Regions from separate parts of the Flavobacterium flavipigmentatum genome, predicted to be linked through region 1. Evidence: riboswitches for the same ligand, from Rfam matches in the RefSeq annotation. Region 1 holds a riboswitch; the other holds the start of a gene.
What was found. A riboswitch is a leader RNA that binds a small molecule or an ion and turns the genes downstream of it on or off. The one in region 1 is predicted to bind S-adenosylmethionine.
Positions count from the first base shown of each region.

Region 2: another riboswitch for S-adenosylmethionine. It lies ahead of LNP22_RS12680 (Na+/H+ antiporter NhaC family protein); the one in region 1 lies ahead of LNP22_RS07285 (alpha/beta fold hydrolase).

Region 1 covers NZ_CP087133.1:1,588,494-1,593,502, forward strand. Annotated here, with positions in the region: gene LNP22_RS07270 (hypothetical protein) at 617-787, shown strand; gene LNP22_RS07275 (O-acetylhomoserine aminocarboxypropyltransferase/cysteine synthase family protein) at 843-2,147, shown strand; gene LNP22_RS07280 (hypothetical protein) at 2,840-3,046, shown strand; SAM riboswitch class I at 3,235-3,343, shown strand; gene LNP22_RS07285 (alpha/beta fold hydrolase) at 3,424-4,407, shown strand; gene thrA (bifunctional aspartate kinase/homoserine dehydrogenase I) at 4,409-5,009, shown strand, end outside.
Region 2 covers NZ_CP087133.1:2,914,523-2,919,531, forward strand. Annotated here, with positions in the region: gene LNP22_RS12675 (DUF4302 domain-containing protein) at 1-854, shown strand, start outside; SAM-I-IV-variant riboswitch at 1,421-1,517, shown strand; gene LNP22_RS12680 (Na+/H+ antiporter NhaC family protein) at 1,576-2,898, shown strand; gene fabG (3-oxoacyl-[acyl-carrier-protein] reductase) at 3,083-3,829, shown strand; gene LNP22_RS12690 (hypothetical protein) at 3,914-5,009, shown strand, end outside.

The sequences.
Region 1 (5,009 bases):
TTCATTATGAAGAGGTTGCAATCAGTTCAAATTTTTCCTCTGTATTCGAGTGCAAAGGTATAAAACCATTTTGATTTGCAAATTAAAGTTCTGCTTTTTTTAATTTTATAAACATAAATTTAACATATCATACTAATTTGATAGGATAATAGAAATTATTTTGCTTTTTGTTTGGTGGTGTGAAAAAAAGTTCTCAAATTTGCCAAACAAAACAAATTAGAAAATGAATTTGATTATTAAAAATATGTGCTGTATGATGTCGGAAACTACCGCAGAGCTCGCTATTGTTTAGTACTTAAATCTAAAAATAACAATAAGACCTCTGCCAATTGCGGAGGTTTTTTTTTGATTTAAATTGAAAAAGAGTTTAAATCATATAAGTTTTGAGTTAGTAAAATTTTAATGGAAGTCCATTACTTACGATCAAAAATAAAAATTAAGAAAATGAATAATTCTATAGTAAAAAAAATGATGATGTGTTGTAAGATGTCGATGTGCATCCCAATTTGCTATTGCCAAAAGTGAAAGAGTAATCTTTGTTATAGTTCAACTATAAGCCCTTTTGGTAAGCCATCCGAAAGGGCTTTTTAATTTCCATTAATTAAAATTAAAAATCATGAAAACATTCTTTAGAATCATAAAAATACTGACATCAAAAAAAGTAATCAGTGCCGTTAGAAGTCAGACTATAAAACTAAATATACTTAAAGGAGTACTGTATTCGGATGAACTGAATTCATTGCATTTGCAAATGTATTTATCTGATAATGAAATGTTTTTTGTCTAAAAAAAATGTATCAATACGCATCAAATTATTAATCTTATCAAAAAACCAAGAAATCATGAGCACACAAAAATTTGCAACAAACGCATTACATGCAGGACACGATGTTACTAAAAATGGAGGAACACGAGCAGTTCCTATCTACCAAACGTCATCGTACGTTTTTAATAATTCAGAGCATGCGGCCAATTTATTTGGTCTGGCCGAGGCGGGATTTATTTACACACGATTAAATAATCCTACAAATGATGTCCTCGAACAACGATTGGCAGCCCTAGAAGGCGGAATCGGAGCGGTAGTTACAGCATCTGGAGCCGCCGCTATTTCGACTACTTTTCTGACTTTGCTAAAAGCGGGCGATCATATCGTAGCATCAAATAGTCTGTATGGCGGAACCTATAATCTATTAAAGGTAACTTTGCCTCGATTAGGAATTACGACAACCTTTGTAGATCCTTCAAAACCAGAAAATTTTACAAAAGCAGCCCAAGAAAATACCCGAGCTTTTTTTATTGAATCGTTGGGGAATCCAAAATTGGATGTTTTAGATGTGAAAGCCATTTCGGCGCAAGCCAAAAACTTCAAGGTTCCTTTGATCGTTGATAATACAGTAGCCACGCCCTATTTATTAAATCCGATTGAGCACGGAGCCAACATCGTGATTCATTCTCTTACCAAATATATTTCAGGAAACGGAACTTCTCTAGGAGGTGTGATCGTTGACGCCGGAACTTTTGATTGGTCCAACGGAAAATTCCCGGAATTTACAACACCTTCCGCAGGATATCACGGGTTGGTGTACCATGAAGCTTTAGGAAATGCAGCGTTTATTGCTAAAGCTAGAATCGAAGGATTGAGAGATTTTGGATCAGCTTTGAGTCCGTTTAATGCTTTTCAAATCATTCAGGGATTAGAAACATTACCCATCCGAATCAAAAAACACAGCGAAAATGCGCTGGCTTTGGCGACCTGGTTAGAAAAACAGGAAGAAGTTGTCTGGGTAAATTATCCAGGTTTAAAATCGAGTAAATATTATGATTTAGCGCAGGAATATTTACCAGAAGGTCAAAGCGGAATTATAACTTTTGGTTTGAAAGGTGGTTTTGAAGCGGCCAAAAAAGTAGCAGATGAAACCCAATTATTCTCTCTTTTGGCCAATATTGGCGATACCAAATCACTCATTATTCATCCCGCAAGTACCACGCATCAACAATTGTCTGATGAGGAGCAATTAGAGACAGGCGTTTCAAAAGATTTGATTCGACTTTCTGTAGGGATCGAAGATATCGAAGATTTGATAGAGGATTTAAAAAACGTTTTTGCCAGCGTTACAGAATCTCAATACGGTCTTAAGAAAAATTAGTTTTTTGTTTTTTGTTTGAAAAATTGCCTTTAGTAATGTGAGTTTTGCTAAAGGTGGTTTTTTTTAAGAATTTATTTAATAGATACGGTATATTAAAGCCTAAAATAAACATTGTTCTGTTTGTAAAAGGCAATCTTGTAAGTTTTTACGCTGTTTTTTTTGAACAATTTTTTTGTAAGATGTTTAATATTGAAAAATTGTAAGTTTTTATCGTTTTTTCTGATTAATTTATTGATTTTCATTTGTATAAATAAAATAATATTCGCATATTTGTTAAACCCAAAAACTACTAAGATGAATTTAATTGTCGATAAGATGTGTTATGCCATTTCGGATAAAACCGTTGGGACGTTTTGTGGTTAAAATTGTAAAAAACAATATACTATAGCAAAGCCTCTCAAAAAACAAATGGGGGGCTTTTTAAATTTAAAACAATGCAAGAATTTTTTAAAATAAAATATAAATCGCAGATGAATAATTTCCAGATATACAAGATGGTCAATGTCGCACCTATTTGTATAGTTATCTATTGATATTCGAAAGTATATAAGTTGTAACAACTTAAACCCTTTTGGTATCTCAATCCAAAAGGGTTTTTTTATTTTATCAATTTGTCAAAACAAAAAAAATACAGTAATACTGAACTTAATATAAAAATAGCACATTTATAAACATCATAAACTAGCATAATTATGAAAACAATAAACTACTTAACAAGAACATTTTCTGCTCTCAGGAGATTAAGGGCAAAAAGAAATAGTTTAACGCCATTAACAAATGAATTGGTTCATCCAAGATTTGGATTAACCGCTTCTGAGGATACTCAGAACCAAAAGAAAGCACCAAATTCATTACTTTTTTTGATGTATTCGAAAGAAAATGAAACACTTTTTATTTAAATTAAAGAGTATTTTAAAATAGGGTTATACCTACCTGAATTTACTGGGCATTTTGTTCGGTAAATTTTTGTATGCCATAATTTTACAGTAAAATAATAAGTAGTAAACAAGAGAATCTCTTGAGATAAATTTGTTTGTTTAAGAAATTAGTAGTTAATTTGTGCCTTTAAGTTCAGAAACGTATTGAAATGTTATAAAGAAAGGACGAGGGATTAGACCCGATGAATCCTTAGCAACCCTTCGTTAAAGCGAAGAAGGTGCTGCATTCTACCACGCCCAAACGTGGAAAGATAACAACAAGAATTTTTCTAGTAATATACTCTAGACTTTCTTTCTAATATTTCCACATACAAATCAATAATACAACAGATTTGAAATTGGAAAATATACAAAACCTTATCAACATACAAAATTTCACTACAGAAAGTGGTGTTTTATATCATTCGTTACCTTTAAGTTATTCACTTTTTGGCTTGACTTTGCATACTGCACCCGTTATTCTGGTCAATCATGCTTTGACTGGAAATGCTCAGGTTACGGGAGAAAATGGCTGGTGGAGTGATTTAATTGGTCTAGGAAAAACAATTGATATTAATAAATACACCATCCTAGCATTTAACGTTCCGGGTAACGGTAATGATTCTTTTATCATCGAAAAGTATCAAGATTTTACCACCAGAGACATTGCTAGAATTTTCTTAGAGGGAATTAAAGCGCTGCATATCCAGAAGACATTTGCCATCATTGGAGGTTCTGTTGGGGGAGGAATTGCATGGGAGATGTTGGCCTTAGCACCCAATTGTACCCAACATTTGATACCTATTGCAACCGATTGGAAATCGACAGACTGGATGATAGCCAACTGTTATTTACAAGAACAAATTCTCAATAATTCATCAAAACCTGTCGAAGATGCGAGGATTCACGCTATGTTGTGTTACCGTTCCCCCGAATCATTCAAAGAAAAATTTAAGAGAACGATAAACGACAATCTCAAGATATTTAACATAGAAAGCTGGCTGGCACATCATGGCGAAAAATTACAAAAGAGATATCAATTATCGTCTTATAAATTGATGAACCAATTGCTAAAAACTATTGATATTACTAGAAATGGCGGTGACTTGGAAACTTTAGTCGGCAAAACAGAAGCTTCTATTCATATCATCGCAATCAATTCGGATTTGTTTTTTATACCAAAAGAAAATCTGGACACTTATAATGAATTAAAGAAGTTTAAAGACAATGTTTTTTACAGCGAAATAGATTCTGTGCACGGGCATGACGCTTTTTTAATAGAGTACAAACAATTAGATCATTTACTTGCCACAGTTTTTAAGGCAGAAACAATAGAAGAATAAAATGAAAATATTAAAATTTGGAGGCAAATCGTTATCAAACGGAGAAGGATTAAAAAAAGTCGTTTCGATTATTTTGGATAAAGTAAACCAAGGCGAACAAATTGCGGTTGTCGTTTCGGCACGAGGAAACGCTACAGATGAACTAGAATATATTTTAAAGGTTGCAGCTAAAAACGGAGATTATAAACCCTTATTAGAAAGCTTTAAAGAGTATCAGACCGCAGATTTTCAGCACGTTGATTTGTCTGAGGAGTTTACTATTTTGGATAAACTTTTTGAAGGCGTAAGTTTGATTGGTGATTACAGTAACAAAATTAAAGATCAGATTTTGTCTAAAGGAGAATTACTTTCTGCCAAATTATTGACTGCTATTTTGATCGAAAAGGGAGTTCAGGCCAATTTTGCAGATTCAAGAGAATTGCTAAAAACAGATTCAAAATTTGGTGATGCGCAACCTTTAGAACAGCTTTCGAAGAAGAATGTTATCAATTATTTTAAAGAACACAAAGGTTCAACTGTCAATGTCGTAACCGGTTTTATTGGTTCAAACAATAATAATGATACCACCACTTTGGGTAGAAACGGCAGTAATTATACCGCTT
Region 2 (5,009 bases), 1.3 Mb from region 1:
TTCGTTTTGTAAAAGCAACTGCTCAGGATTGGGTTGATTTACCTAAAAACTTAGTGACAGAACAAAATGTAGTAGGAGCCAGTACTCGCCCGCTTTTTAGATTATTGGAAACCAATGATGGTACGGCAGTAAAAAAATATGATTTTGCATTTTCTAGAGCAACCCGATTTGCAGTATCAAATTCTATTGCTGCAGGTTCTTCTGAAGTTTTGAGTTTTGGAGTTGGATACACCCCAACAGGTATTGTGGTGAGTCCGGCTATAGTTGTTGCAGGTCAAAAATTAACAACTTTTGTTTATAATGATGCAGATGGAAGTCTTACTGCCACTGGAACTGGGGGAGTAACAGCTACTATAAAATATAGTAATTCACCTCTAGTTTTAACAGATGATTACAAAACATTTTTAGATGGAAAACCACAAATGGTATTGAGTTATATTGCTGCAAATTTGTATACAGCACCAACAACTTCTCAATATTGTAAAAACTTGTTAGATCAGGCTAACGCAACATTGCCAGCCAATCAAAAAATTGCCAGAGTGCAAATCTATTTTAATTCTGCGTTCGGAAATTATATAGAATATCGTTTCAATGGAGGAAGACCAAGTGTTTACCATAATTTCACTACAACTGAAGATGCAGTTAATAAAACGATTATTCTAAATCACGATTCATGGGATAATGGTGTAGCACTAATACCTGCGCCAGCCTTCCTAAAAGGTCTTGATGACGAATTTATGAATGCTTCTGGATTGTATATAAAGAAAGAAACTTTTAGAATAACTTTTTCTAATACAATTTGGACGATTACAAGCGCATCCTCTAATTTTAGAATAACAACGTATCAATTATAAAGATTTTTTTAGAATACGTTTTTGGAAAGAAAAAGCAGCTCAATTTGAGCTGCTTTTTTAAATACATAGTAGAATATCAATAGGGCATTAGGTTGCGTAACAAAATGAAATAAGAAAATAAGTATTATACAAGTAGCATAATTATTAAATTTTACAAACATGATGAAAAAATACATACCATCAATTAGCATTACTCTCGTACTTATTTCATGTCAAGTTTTGGGTTTGATATATCGTAAATACAGTACATCCTTTTTGTATCTCGGTTTGATTCTGATAACTCCAATAGTAATTTTAAGCATGATAAAACTAAGAAAAGAAGATAAGCTTAATGGAACAAAAGAGTTTCAATCGTCACTTTATAGATTACTATTTATTGGAGTCGCAATGCTAGTTATTTATTTTGTAACGATACAGTATATGTAAAACTTTTTTTAAATACGTTTTTGGAAAGAAAAGGCAGCTCACATGAGCTGCTTTTTTGATTTATAAAATGTTAATTTTGAATAAATTCTATAGAAATGGTATAATTATGTTTTATATGATAAAATAATTACTATTTTTGCACCCGTTATCACGAATCTCGCAAAGAGATAGCAACCTGCAACAACAAGCAAGGTGCTAAAACGATAAGCCAAATCCTTTGGAAAAAATGTTGTTTTTCACATTATTATTCTGGATTTGCTTGTCGTTGTAAATGTTTCATTTTATAATTTACTTTATGACAAAACTCAGTAAGAAAAAAGGAAATGCAGTAGCTTTAATTCCTTTATTTGTTTTTATTTTTACCTTTTTAGGAGTCGGAATTGCCCTCAATGACTTTTATGCATTTCCATCCCCAGTTGCCGTTCTGATTGGGATTATTGTTGCTTTTGTACTTTTTAAATCTTCTACAGACGAAAAAGTAGATACCCTGATTGCAGGTTGTGGCGAAAGTAAAATCATGACTATGTGTATTATTTATTTGCTTGCAGGAGCTTTTGCAGTGGTAAGTAAAGCTATGGGAGGAGTAGATGCGGTCGTGAATCTCGGAATCAATACCATTGATGCGGCTTATTTTCCTTTAGGAATTTTTTTGATCTCAGCTTTTTTATCCACCGCGACAGGAACTTCGGTGGGAGCAATTGTGGCTTTAGGACCCATTGCTGTTAGTTTGGCTAATGCCAGCGGAAGTTCGTTACCGCTTATTTGTGGTTCTTTGTTAGGCGGTGCTATGTTGGGCGATAATCTCTCGATGATTTCGGATACTACGATTGCAGCAACGCAATCTTTGGGTTGTGAACTCAAAGATAAATTCAAAATCAATTTGTTTATTGCTTTGCCAGCTTCGATAATTACGATTGCAGTTTTGTTTTATTTAGGTTTTAATTCTGAAATTCAAGCAGTTGAAATTCCGAAAAATGCTTTTAACTGGATTACCATTGTACCTTATGTTTTAGTAATTGTTTTGGCTTTGTTTGGCGTGAATGTATTTTCAACCTTGATTATTGGGACTTTGCTGGCGGGAATAATTGGTTTTTTTAACCATCAGTTTACACTTTTGGTTTTTGCACAAAAAGTATACGAAGGTTTTACTAGTATGACCGATATTTTTATTCTTTCAATGCTTTCTGGCGGATTGGCGGCTATGGTGGATAAAGCGGGCGGAATTGATTTTATCTTGCACCAGATAAAAAAACGGATCAAAAACAAAAGAAGCGCTCAGGTTGGAATAGGAACTTTGGTAGGTTTGACCAATTTGGCGATCGCTAATAATACAGTTTCGATCGTGATTACAGGCGGAATTGCCAAAGAAATTAATGATGAATATGAGTTAAACGCAAAAAAAACCGCAACAATTATGGATATTTTTTCGTGTTTGGTACAAGGAATTTTACCTTATGGAGCACAAGTTTTATTGTTGCTTAATTTTGCTGGTGGAAAATTAGGTTTTATTGATTTGGTGGGCAATGCGTGGTATATTTTATTTTTGTTTATATTTACTATGATTGCCATTTATAGTACTTTTTGGGACAAATGGGTAGAGAAAATCTTTAAGGTTTAAAAAGTATTGTTTAAAGGTTATTGTAATTGCTATTTTTTTAAAAAGGGAATTGTTCTATATTTGACAAGTCATTCATAGCCCTGATAGAAGTGGAAATCCTTTTGTGTTTTTTCTTTAAAAACATAAAAGATTGAAGCGGATAGCAGGAATAGCTACTAAATAAAAATAAAAATTAATTTTGAATATGAAATTACTAGAAGGAAAAGTTGCCATTATTACAGGCGCTAGTCGTGGAATTGGGAAAGGAATTGCTGAAGTTTTTGCTAAACATGGTGCCAATGTGGCATTTACATACAGCTCATCTGTAGAATCTGCGCAGGCTCTAGAAGCAGAATTGAATGGTTTGGGAGTAAAAGCAAAAGGATACCAGTCGAATGCTGCCGATTTTAATGAAGCACAGACTTTTGTAGAGGCCGTTTTGGCTGATTTTGGTACTGTAGATATCTTGATAAATAATGCCGGAATTACAAAGGATAATTTGTTGATGCGCATGTCTGAAGCAGATTTTGATCAGGTTATTGATGTGAATTTAAAATCGGTTTTTAATATGACAAAAGCGATTCAGAAGACTTTTTTAAAGCAACGTTCTGGTTCTATCATTAATATTAGTTCTGTTGTTGGAGTATCTGGAAATGCGGGTCAGACGAACTATGCAGCTTCAAAAGCGGGCGCCATTGGTTTTACCAAATCGGTAGCTTTAGAATTGGGTTCGCGTAACATTCGCTGCAACGCGATCGCACCAGGTTTTATCGAAACAGAAATGACGGCTAAACTAGGAGAAGATGTAGTAAAAGGCTGGAGAGAAGGAATTCCTTTGAAACGTGGCGGAACTACTGAAGATGTAGCAAATGCATGTTTATTCTTAGCCTCAGATATGAGTGCTTACATTACAGGACAGGTTCTAAATGTTTGCGGAGGAATGCTTACCTAAAATTCTTGGGGTTCTGAGTTGCAAAGGTTCAAAGGTTTTTTTTGGGATCTTTGAATTGTTAAATCTTCCAATTACAAAATATATATGACTACAAACACGATTTTATTATTATTACTTTCTATAGTAATAGCGGGTGGTTTGTCGTATTTTCAATATTTTTTTAAAGTCAAAAACCATTCAAAAGTGAATGTGTTTTTGGCTTTTTTACGTTTTGCAGCGATTTTTGCCTTATTGGTTTTGCTCATAAACCCCATAATGACCAAAAATAAGCTGGAGATTACCAAAACACCTCTGGCAATTGCGGTCGATAACTCGAGTTCGATTGTAGCTTTAAAATCGGATAAAAAAGTCAATGAATTGTATCAAAAATTGGTTTCAAATCCTGCGCTACAGGAGAAATTCGAAATTCAGTCCTATCAGTTTGATGCCGATCTGAAACCTTCTGATCAATTTGATTTTAAAGGAAAGCAAACTAATTTGGATGCAGTGGCAAAAAACTTAAAAAGTATCAATAAAAACCTGATTTTTCCAACGGTAATTATTACCGACGGAAATCAAACGACGGGTAACGATTATGTTTATCGTTTTGACCCTCAAAATAAAATTTATCCTTTGGTTGTGGGAGATACAACTACTTTTTTTGACTTAAAAATTAATCAGCTTAACGTAAATAAATACGCTTTTCATAAAAATAAATTTCCAGTTGAAGTTTTTCTGCAATATGCAGGAGACAAAACCATAACGGCAGATTTTAATATTCAGCAAGGAAATTCGGTAATGATGCGAGAAAAAGTCATTTTTTCTCCTTCTAAAAAAACGGCGACATTAAATCTGCTTTTGCCGGCTGATAAAGTAGGTCTGCAAATTTTTAAAGCGACGATTGCTTCCAACGTAAAAGAGAAAAATAGTTACAATAACAGTAAAAATTTTGCTGTCGAAGTGATCGATCAAAAGTCTACTATTGCCATTGTATCTTCGATCAATCACCCCGATATTGGAGCTTTGAAACGTTCGATAGAAACAAATGCGCAACGCAAAGTAATATTGGTTAAACCCAATGAAATAAGTAAATTGGATGATGTTGCTATTTTGGTTTTGTACCAACCTAATACTGCTTTTAAAGGTATTTTTGATAATGCAAAATTGGCCACTACCAATACTTTTATCATTACGGGAACTG